One region of the Microbacterium sp. RG1 genome, then DNA from elsewhere that is predicted to be linked to it. Evidence: predicted binding sites of a transcription regulator. Region 1 holds the regulator's gene; each other region holds the start of a gene.
What was found. The regulator HspR, encoded in region 1, represses chaperone genes until heat shock. The targets are predictions, from matches to a motif close to AAGTTGAGTCNNNNNGACTCAACTT.
Positions count from the first base shown of each region.

Region 1 (3,267 bases):
CATCCTGGGTGCCGAGCAGAACGCGGATGCGGCTGCCGAGGACCCCGACCTGCTGGGAGATCTCAAGCGCCTGCAGGCTGAGTACGCCAACTACCGGCGTCGCACCGAGGAGCAGCGGGAGGTGGAGATCGAGCGCGCGAAGGGCTCGGTGGCCAAAAACCTGCTGCCCGTGCTCGACGATCTCGACCGCGCTGCCAAGCACGGCGACCTCGCCGAGGGCACCCCGTTCGCAGCGATCGCAGAGAAGCTGCGGGGCGTGGCCGAGCGCATGGGCCTGGTCACCTACGGGGCGGCCGGCGAGGCGTTCGACCCGCAGCAGCACGAGGCGATCTTCCAGCAGCCGACACCCGGTCAGACCGAGGCGACGATCCTCGAGGTGGTCGAGGTCGGTTACCGACTCGGCTCCGTCGAGCTGCGCCCCGCGAAGGTCGTGGTCGCCGTGCCGGCGGACTAGGAGGAGAACGTGGCCAGTCAGGACTGGTTCGACAAGGACTTCTACGCGGTGCTCGGCGTCGCGAAGGACGTCTCCGACGCCGATCTGAAGAAGACGTACCGCAAGCTCGCCCGCCAGTACCATCCGGATTCGAACCCCGGGGATGCGGCGGCAGAGGCACGCTTCAAGGAGATCAGCGAGGCGTACTCGGTGCTCAGTGACAAGGAGCAGCGCGAGGAGTACGACCAGATGCGCGCCATGGGCTCCGGCGCCCGCTTCACCGCGGGCGGCGCGGGCGCTGGCGGCTTCGAGGACGTGTTCTCGCGCTTCGGCCAGGGCCGTGGCGGCAGCCAGTTCGACGCGGGCGGCTTCGAGGACTTCTTCACGATGTTCGACCGCGGCGGATCGAGTTCGTTCGGATCCGGCCGCTTCGGGCAGACCTCGGGCGGCTACCGCGGCTTCGGCGGGCCCACCAAGGGCGCCGACGTCACGGCCCGCACGACGCTCGATTTCGCGACGGCCGTGGGCGGCGAGACCATCACGCTCCAGGGCGAGGACGGCAAGCCGTTCAAGGTGAAGATCCCCGCCGGTGTCGCCGACGGGCAGAAGATCCGACTCCGCGGCCGCGGGCGCCCCTCGCCCGACGGCGGCGAGGCCGGCGACATCGTCGTGCAGGTCTCGGTGCGGCCGCATCCGGTCTTCACGCGCGACGGGCTCAATCTGCGCCTGACCGTGCCGATCACCTTCACCGAGGCCGTGCTGGGCGCGACGATCGAGGTCCCCACCCTGGGTGGCGACCCGGTGCGCCTGCGGGTGGCTCCGGGCACGCCGTCCGGCCGGGTCCTTCGGGTCAAAGGTCGCGGCGTCCACACCCAGAAGGGCACGGGCGATCTGCTCGCCGAAGTGCAGGTGGCGGTTCCCGCCCACCTCGACGACGCGGCCAAGGAAGCGCTCGAACGCTTCCAGGAGCTGGAGCCCAAGGAGAACCCGCGCGCCGAGCTGATGGCCAAGGCGCGCAACTGACGAACGATCCGCGGGTGCCGCATCCGAATCCGGATGCGGCACCCGCGGACGACGAGATGATCGGGGCAAGGAGGTGAGCGGGATGGACGAGAACGAGATCGACGACGAGGCGCCGGTGTTCGCGATCGCGACGGCCGCGGAACTCGCCGGCATGCACCCGCAGACCCTGCGGCAGTACGACCGGCTGGGGCTGGTCGTGCCCGGACGCACGAAGGGTGGATCGCGCCGGTACTCGGTGCGTCACATCGAACAGCTGCGCGAGGTCTCGCGCCTGTCGGCGGACGGCATGAGCCTGCCCGCCATCGCCCGCATCATCGAGCTCGAGAACCGCGTGCGGGAGCTTCACGGCCGCGTGCGGGATCTCGAGAACGCGATGCGCGCTGAGCTCGAGCGGCGGCCCGGAGCACGCGTGTTCGCGGCCGGCCCCTCGGGCTCCGTGGTCCCGCTGCGCTCGGGCACACGTGTGCGTCGCTCCACCGAGATCGTGGTCTGGAGACCCCGCCGCGAACTGCCTCCCGCGGACTGATTCGTCATAGCAAACACAGAGAACGCGCTGTAGCGGCGGTCGGCGGGCGCAGGGCATCCGCGACGGTTCCTTTCGCACCATGGGGGTGTGGAAGGGAGGCGGAGATGACCGCAACACACAAGGGACGCCTGCGAACCAGGATCGCCTCGGCAACGGTGGCGATCGCCAGCATCCTCGGATCCGTATTCGCCATCGCGTCGTTCTCCGATGACGCCGTCGCGGAGGAGACCACCAGCGTGACGTCGTCGCAGACGAGCGACGCGAGCGCGACGACCGGATCCACCACGGGCTCGGACGCGTCGACGAGCTCCGACGCCGCGACCACCTCCGGCAGCAGCTCGACCGGATCCGCGACCTCCTCGACCTCGGGGTCCTCCACCTCCTCGGGCTCCTCATCCTCCGCGACGCAGTCGAGCGTCTCAGGCTCCACGTCCACGTCCACCGACGCGACCAGCAAGGGATCGTGACGGGATGCGTGCCGTATCCGGATGGCAGCTGTGGTCTACGACCGCCCGCCTCGTGGTCGAGCCGGCGGACCGTCTCGAAGCGGCGACCGCCATAGCGGATCGCGAGCTCGCCCGCATCGACGAAGTCGCGAGCCGGTTCCGTGCCGACTCCGAGCTCAACCGCGTCGCAGGTTCCGCGCCCAGCGGAGTGAGGGTGAGCCCGCTGCTGGCCCTGCTGGTGGGGCGAGGCATCGATGCGGCGCTTCTCACCGACGGCCTCGTCGATCCCACCCTCGGTCACACCCTGAACCGTCTCGGCTACGATCGCGACATCGAGCTGATCGAGGATCAGGGCGAGCTCGTCCGAGCTGTCGTTCACACACGGCCGGGGTGGCGGAGTGTCTCCCTCGTCGGCGATGTGCTGACCGTCGCCCCCCATCTCGCGCTCGATCTGGGCGCCACGGCCAAAGCCGTCGCCGCCGATCGGGTCGCGGCGACCATCGCCGAAGAGTTGGAGTGCAGCGTTCTGTTGTCGCTCGGAGGCGATATCGCGACCGCGGGGCCCGAACCCGAAGGCGGCTGGCACGTCCTCGTGCAAGACGGCCCGGACGAGCCGGCCGCGACCGTGCGTCTGCGTGCGGGCACTGGACTCGCGACATCCAGCACTCTGCATCGTCGCTGGCGGCGCGGCGGACGCAGTATGCACCACATCGTGGACCCGCGCACGGGGCTCCCCGCCGGCGAGTACTGGCGCACGGTCACCGTCGCCGCCGAGAGCTGCTTCGTCGCCAATGCGCTGGCCACCGCATCCATCGTCCGCGGCGCCGAGGCGTTGTCGT
Region 1 is NZ_CP034121.1:2,717,632-2,720,898, forward strand. Features, by position in the region: gene EHF32_RS13245 (nucleotide exchange factor GrpE) at 1-454, shown strand, start outside; gene EHF32_RS13250 (DnaJ C-terminal domain-containing protein) at 464-1,456, shown strand; gene EHF32_RS13255 (heat shock protein transcriptional repressor HspR) at 1,539-1,982, shown strand; gene EHF32_RS15810 (hypothetical protein) at 1,987-2,418, opposite strand; gene EHF32_RS13260 (FAD:protein FMN transferase) at 2,454-3,267, shown strand, end outside.

Region 2 (3,267 bases), 1.2 Mb from region 1:
GGCTCTCGCCGAGGCGGATGCGCGTCTCGCAGCGCTCGACGAGGTGTTCGGTGCGGGCGTCCCCGCTCTCTCCTCCGCACTGCAGGGACTGCACGAGCAGCCGTTCGGAGAGATCCTTCAGCAAGACTGAAGATTTCCGGTCTAGGCTGCGGGCAGCGCCGACCCGAGCGCGTCGACCGAGCCCCGGAGTCTCCCGTGTTCCGCACGCCCTACGCCCTCTTCCGCACCCTCGCCATCGCCGAGATGATCTCGTGGACCCTGCTCATCGGCGGGCTCATCGTGCGGGCCGTGACCGGTTTCGCGCCTGCCGTGACGATCGGCGGCGGCATCCACGGGTTCATCTTCCTGTCGTACGGCGCGACGGTGATCCTCGTGGCCAAGAACCAGCGGTGGGGCGGTGCCGTGACCGCTCTGGCGCTGGTCAGTGCGGTCGTGCCCTACGCGACACTGCCCATCGAGCTGTGGCTGTCGCGAACCGGTCGGCTGAGTGGTGAATGGCGGATGCAGGCCGGCTCCGACCCGCGGGATGCGGCATGGCACGACCGTGTGCTGCGCTCCGTGCTGCGTCGGCCGGTTCTGTCGGCCGTCGTGATCGCCGCCGCCGTGGCCGCGGCCTTCACCGTGCTGCTCGTGATCGGCCCTCCCGGCGGTCGGGCCTGAGCGGACCTACTTCGCGCGGGCCCGCACGTGGATCGGCAGCGCCATCGCGGCCGAGATCAGCAGGATGCCGGCGACGAAGATGACGGCCTGGAAACCGGGCACCGAGAACGAGATGCCGAACGCGAACATCCCGAGCAGGAACAGCAGCAGGGACACGATGTACATGGCACTCCTTCGGAAGACTCCCTCCAGAGTACCGGGTCGCCTGCGTGCGGACCGACCGCATCCGCGTCCCTGAGCGGGATCACTCCTCGGTCGGCCTCACGCTCGCCGCGAGGCGGGTGGCGCCCACCACGGCCGCGGGCATCGTGAACACAGCGCCGAGCGGGACGAGGAAGCACAGCTGCGTCATGATGCCGAAGCCGAGCGCCCGGCCGCGGGCTTGTCGCAGCAAGCGGCGCCGAGTGCGGCGATCGACGCCGCGCGCCGTCAGCGCGCGGCCGGAGAGCTCGTCCGCGAGGATCCACCCCGAGAGCACGACGCCGGTCACTGCGCCGACCACGCCGCCGACCAGGGGGATGAAACCGAGCGCGAACGCGAGCGCGGCCGCGAGTGCGCCGCGCACGATGAGACCGGTCGCATCGGCCAACGCTGCCCGCCAGCCGGGATCGTGCTCGGGCACGGCGCCCGAATCGGCGATCTCGACGCTGCGCCAGATCCGGTCGTAGAACGGTTCGCCCACGATCAGGGTCAGCGCGGTGAAGGTCGTCGCGGCCAGCAGAAGCGCGCCGGCGAAGACCGCGACGCCGAGCGCGACGCGCAACGCGATGGTCCAGACCGCCGGCCAATCGTCGGCGAACGGCGTGACCGCATCCGTGAGCGGGGCCAGGGTCGTCGCGAGAGCGACGAGGGCCACCGAGAGGACTGCGCTCACGATGAGCGCGGGCAGGAGTCCGAGGAGCATCAGGCCTGGGCGCCGCATGAACCACCCGAATCCGCCGAGCAGCAGGCGTGCGCCGTGGAGCACCTCGTTCACTCGTTCTCCTCACCGCCGCGCTGGGTCGAGCGTAGTGGGAATATCGTCGCCTCTCCCGTGTTGAAGTTGATGTGTCGACGCTCAACTCCGTTTTGCAGAGCGGCACCCCGAACCCGATCAGGAGAACAGATGCCTGAAGATTTCACCCCCGACGAGGGCCGCGACGCCTTCGACGACTTCCTCTCGCGCTACCTCGCAGGTGAGCGCGGACGCGCGGCGCGGTCGATCGATCTGTCGCGCTACCTCAGCGCCCGCACGCAGGAGACGCTGCAGGATGCGGGGCGTTTCGCCCTCGCGCGTGGCCAGCACGAGCTGGATGCGTTGCACGTGCTCCGCGAGATCGTGCGCGTCGACCAGGTCCGCGACGCGATCGCCCGACTCGGTGTCGATCCCGAGAGCATCGTCCGCGAGTCGGAGCAGCGTCTGCCGGCCAGCGCCGACGTGGCCGATGTCGACAGCGCGGTGGTGACGACGTCGGTTCAGCGCGCCCTCTTCCACGCGTTCCAGGTCGCGCGTTCCTCCGGCTCGACCTACATCGACCCGGAGCACCTCTTCTTCGCGCTGGTGCTGGCGCAGGACACGCCCGCCGGTCAGATCCTCGCGCGCGCCGGCGTGACGGCGGAGGCGCTCACGCAGAGCGTGCGCGAGACCGTGACCGGTGGCGATCGCGCTCCGGAGCAGGCGGCCGCATCCGAGCCCGCCACCATGCTGGAGCGCTACGGGCGCGACCTCACCTCCCTCGCCGAGGCGGGGGAGCTCGACCCGGTGATCGGCCGAGCGGACGAGATCGAGCAGACCATCGAGATCCTGAGCCGTCGCACGAAGAACAACCCCGTGCTCATCGGCGAGGCCGGTGTCGGAAAGACCGCGATCGTCGAGGGGCTCGCCCAGGCGATCGTCGCGGGTGATGTGCCCGAGCAACTGCGCGGCAGCCGCGTCGTCTCCTTGGATCTTCCCGCGATGCTCGCGGGCGCCCGCTACCGCGGCGACTTCGAGGAGCGCCTGACCGCGACGATGACGGAGATCGCAGAACGCAAGGGCGAGCTCATCGTCTTCATCGACGAGGTGCACACCGTCGTCGGCGCGGGCGCCGGCAGCGACGGCGCGATGGATGCCGGCAACATCCTCAAGCCCCGCCTCGCTCGTGGCGACCTGCACCTGGTGGGCGCGACCACGCTCGCCGAGTACCGCACCATCGAGAAGGACCCGGCGCTGGAGCGTCGGTTCCAGCCGGTGAAGGTGGGGGAGCCCTCGGTCGAGGATGCGGTGCGGATCCTGCACGGGCTGCGCCCCGCCTACGAGCAGCACCACGCCATCACCTACACCGACGACGCGTTGCGTGCCGCTGTCGAGCTCAGCGACCGTTACCTGAGCGACCGCGTCCTGCCGGACAAGGCGATCGACCTCATCGACCAGGCCGGGGCGCGACTCCGGCTGCGGCTGGGCGTCGCGGTCGACGTGTCCGAGCTGATGGCGCAGCTGGCCACGCTCGAGGCGGACAAGAACGCAGCGGTGGCGGCGGAGCGCTACGAGGACGCGATGCGTCTGCGCGACGAGATCGCCGATGTACAGCGCCGCATCGACGAGGCGACACGTCGCGACGCGGTGCGCGGCGAGCAGGTCGTGGATGC
Region 2 is NZ_CP034121.1:1,538,782-1,542,048, reverse strand. Features, by position in the region: gene EHF32_RS07385 (MarR family winged helix-turn-helix transcriptional regulator) at 1-130, shown strand, start outside; gene EHF32_RS07380 (DUF3817 domain-containing protein) at 196-660, shown strand; gene EHF32_RS15725 (hypothetical protein) at 667-825, opposite strand; gene EHF32_RS07375 (EI24 domain-containing protein) at 905-1,636, opposite strand; gene EHF32_RS07370 (ATP-dependent Clp protease ATP-binding subunit) at 1,766-3,267, shown strand, end outside.
Region 2: EHF32_RS07370 (ATP-dependent Clp protease ATP-binding subunit) is a predicted target of HspR. The motif match lies at 1,700-1,724, and genes of this name have one in related genera.

Region 3 (3,267 bases), 720 kb from region 1:
CCTGCTGACCGACCCGCGCGCCCGGGAGACGTTCCTCGACTGGGAGGAGCTCGCCCGCGGCGCCGTCGCCCACCTGCGCGCGGCGAACGTCGACCGCCTGGATGATCCGCGACTCGGGGATCTCGTGCGCGAGCTCGAGACGAGGAGCCCGCACTTCACGGCATGGTGGAGCGGCCACATCGTCGAGCGGCGCCGGGGCGCGACCACCCGCATCCGGGGCCTCGACGGTGTCGTCGTCGAGCGGAGTTACGAGATCCTCCACCTGCCGGACGACGCCGTGCGCCTGACGGTCTGGCTCCCGCCGGCGGCGTGAGCACCCGACCTACACTCGTGCCATGAGCGCTTTCCTCCCCGGTTCCCGCGGCACGCAACCCTGCCCGAATTGCGGCGCCCAGGTCGCGCAGTCGGACCGGTACCCCGAGTACCTCTGCGGCGAGTGCGAGGCTCGCGCAGTGGATGCGGACGGCGCCCGCGTCACAGGATCGAACGCCTCCTTCGGCGGCGGCTTCGTCCTGCACTGGCGGGACGGCGAACACGAGTCACTCCCCTGCGCCTCGGCCCGGGTGTGGGTCGACGGGCGCGAATGGGAGTACTCCGAGGCGCGCTTCGGCGGGGTGCTGATCACGCCCGTCCGCGACCGCTGACCCCGCAGTCGGCTATGCGTCAGCAAAGAATCACGAAAAGGTAACGGAAACCTCTTCCCCTCCGTTATCTCACCGTTATAGAGTGCTCGCACGGTAGTTGTTTTGCTGTGGCAGCTACCGACATGTGATTGCAGGACACTCTTGGTGCAAAGGGACAAGGGCCGGTCGGAAGCCTCTCCGACCGGCCCTTACTGCTGTCCGCGATGCGTCAGCTCTGCGACTCCGAGACCTGCAGCTCGGGGGCGTCGTCGCCCGTCACGATCTCGACCTTCCGCGGCTTGGCCTTCTCGCTGACGGGGATCGTGACACTCAGCACGCCGTTGCGGTAGCTCGCCGAGATCTTCTCGGTGTCGAGCCCCTGACCGAGGCTCAACTGACGCAGGAACGTGCCCGACGTCCGCTCCCGCGTGATCCAGGTGACTCCGTCACCCGCCGACAGCGTGCGCTCGGCACGGATGGTGAGCAGCTGACCGTCGATGTCGACGTCGACCGATCCGGGATCGATGCCCGGCAGGTCGGCGGTGAGGACGTAGTGGTCACCGTCGCGGTAGAGGTCCATCGGCATCTGCCGAGGGCCGCGCCGCGCGGTGTCGAAGAACGTGTTCGCCATGCGCTCCAGGTCACGGAGCGAGTCGTATGCAGCCATAGTCGTCTCCTCTCGAGCGGGATCGGATGTGGGATCCGACCCGTAGTCCCTAAGTTGAGCCCCCTTGACTCAACAATCACAGATTAGCACTCTCATGCCGCGAGTGCTAGTTCTCACAGCCGCCTCTAGGGCCCTCCTGCGACCTCATAGACTCAGCGCGTGAACGACCCCGCCGAGGCAGCGAGACGGCCGCCTCTGCTGCAGAGGATCGCCCTGAATCCGCTGGTCTGGGCGGCCGCCTGCATCCTGGCGGCGCTGCCCGGATACCTCACCGAGGGCGGGTTCTTCCCCTTCCTGATGACGATCATCGCGGGGGCCCTCTGCGGGATCTGGTTCGTGAACCTCACGGTGCGCATGCCGCATCCGACCGGCGCGATCGTCCACCTCCTGGTGGCGGTCGCCCTCGCACCAGCCCTCTACGCATCGATCGAGCTCCTTCCACCGCTCTTCGCGCCCGGCACACCGCGCGCGATCTACGCGGGGCTGCTCCTCGCATTGCCCCCTGCCGCCGGCTGGGTCTGGATCACACTGCTCAGCCGCGTCATCAACCTCCTACCGGGCAAGACCCGAGCGCAGCCGCGAGTACCGCTGGCCTGGGAGAACGACGGCGATGCGGTCATCCTCCGCTTCCGGGCGATCCCGATGCGGATGCGGGAGCTCACGGTGTGGATCATCGCCACCATCGTCGTGACGGGGGCGCTCGTCACCACGGCGCTCATCATGTTCAGCGCCGTCGTCGAGCGACTTGGACCCCGCATGCTGATCCTCGCGCTCGGGGCGCTCTTCGCCTTCCCCGCCTATCTCATCGTCACCGCGCTGTTGCGCAGACGCTCCGTCGAAGCGAGCGTGCGCGTGTCACGCGACCGGATGTGGATCACCGCCGGCGAGGCGACGCACGCGCTTCGGCTGAGCGAGATCGAGCGGCTGCGATGGGGCACCACGAGCGACTACGCGCGCCTCGAGGTCACCGCGCCCGGCGTCGACCTGGCTCTGCTGGTGGGCATCGCGAAGCAGACCGACGGCATCGCGTCCGAGCTTCCTCCACTGCCGGCGCGAACGCTGCGTCTCGCCGAAACCGAAGGCCTTGAAAGAATCACCTCGCGCCGCAGCTTGGTGACCCTCTCGCGTGAATAAAGAACCCCTTTACATACCTTTACGTACGTTTATGGCACTATATAGCCGTGGAAGAACTTTTGAGTGTCGACGACGTCGCTGCCCGTCTACAGCTCCGACCCCGTACCGTGCGCGAATACATCCGCAGTGGACGTCTGCAAGCGACCCGCATCGGCAAGCAGTACCGCATTCACATCAAGGATCTGAAGCTCATCGAAGGCGGTGCGCCCCTGGCAGCCCCCACCCAGGATGGCGCGTCGACGCGGACTGCGGCCTCCGTCGTCGTTCGCGTCGACGCCGCGAGCGCGGAACAGGAACGGCGAGTCTCAGACCTGCTCAATGCGAATGGAGCGGCACCCCGGGTCGCACTTCAGATCGTGCGCATGCCAGATGATCTCGCGCTCCAGATCATCGCGTCCGGCCCGCTCGAGGCCGTCCTGGACGTCCTCGTCACCATCAACAATGCTGTGGAGATCACGAATGAATGACCTCCGCTATCGCAGCAGCGCTGGTGCCCTCCAGATCCGCGACACATATGAGCGGCTTCTGCGCCGCTACCTGCCCGATGCCGGACAGAGCGTCGCCCTCACCTCGATCGGCGAGATCACCGCAATCACCGCCGGATCTCCCACAGCTCCGCCCGTCGTCCTTCTGCACGGCTCGGGCTCGACGGCGCTGTCCTGGGCTCCGACCATCCTGCAGTTGGCCGAGTCGCATCACGTCCACGCGTTCGATCTGCCAGGCGAGCCCGGTAGGAGCACGCCCACCCGGGTGCCCTTCGCCGCCGAGGATCAAGCCCGCTGGGTCTTCGAAGCGCATCAACAGCTCATCGGCGCTCCGGCCGCCTATGTCGGAGTCTCGCTC
Region 3 is NZ_CP034121.1:1,999,652-2,002,918, forward strand. Features, by position in the region: gene EHF32_RS09635 (helix-turn-helix domain-containing protein) at 1-313, shown strand, start outside; gene EHF32_RS09640 (hypothetical protein) at 336-644, shown strand; gene EHF32_RS09645 (Hsp20/alpha crystallin family protein) at 853-1,290, opposite strand; gene EHF32_RS09650 (hypothetical protein) at 1,450-2,424, shown strand; gene EHF32_RS09655 (helix-turn-helix domain-containing protein) at 2,472-2,891, shown strand; gene EHF32_RS09660 (alpha/beta fold hydrolase) at 2,884-3,267, shown strand, end outside.
Region 3: EHF32_RS09645 (Hsp20/alpha crystallin family protein) is a predicted target of HspR. The motif match lies at 1,342-1,366, and genes of this name have one in related genera.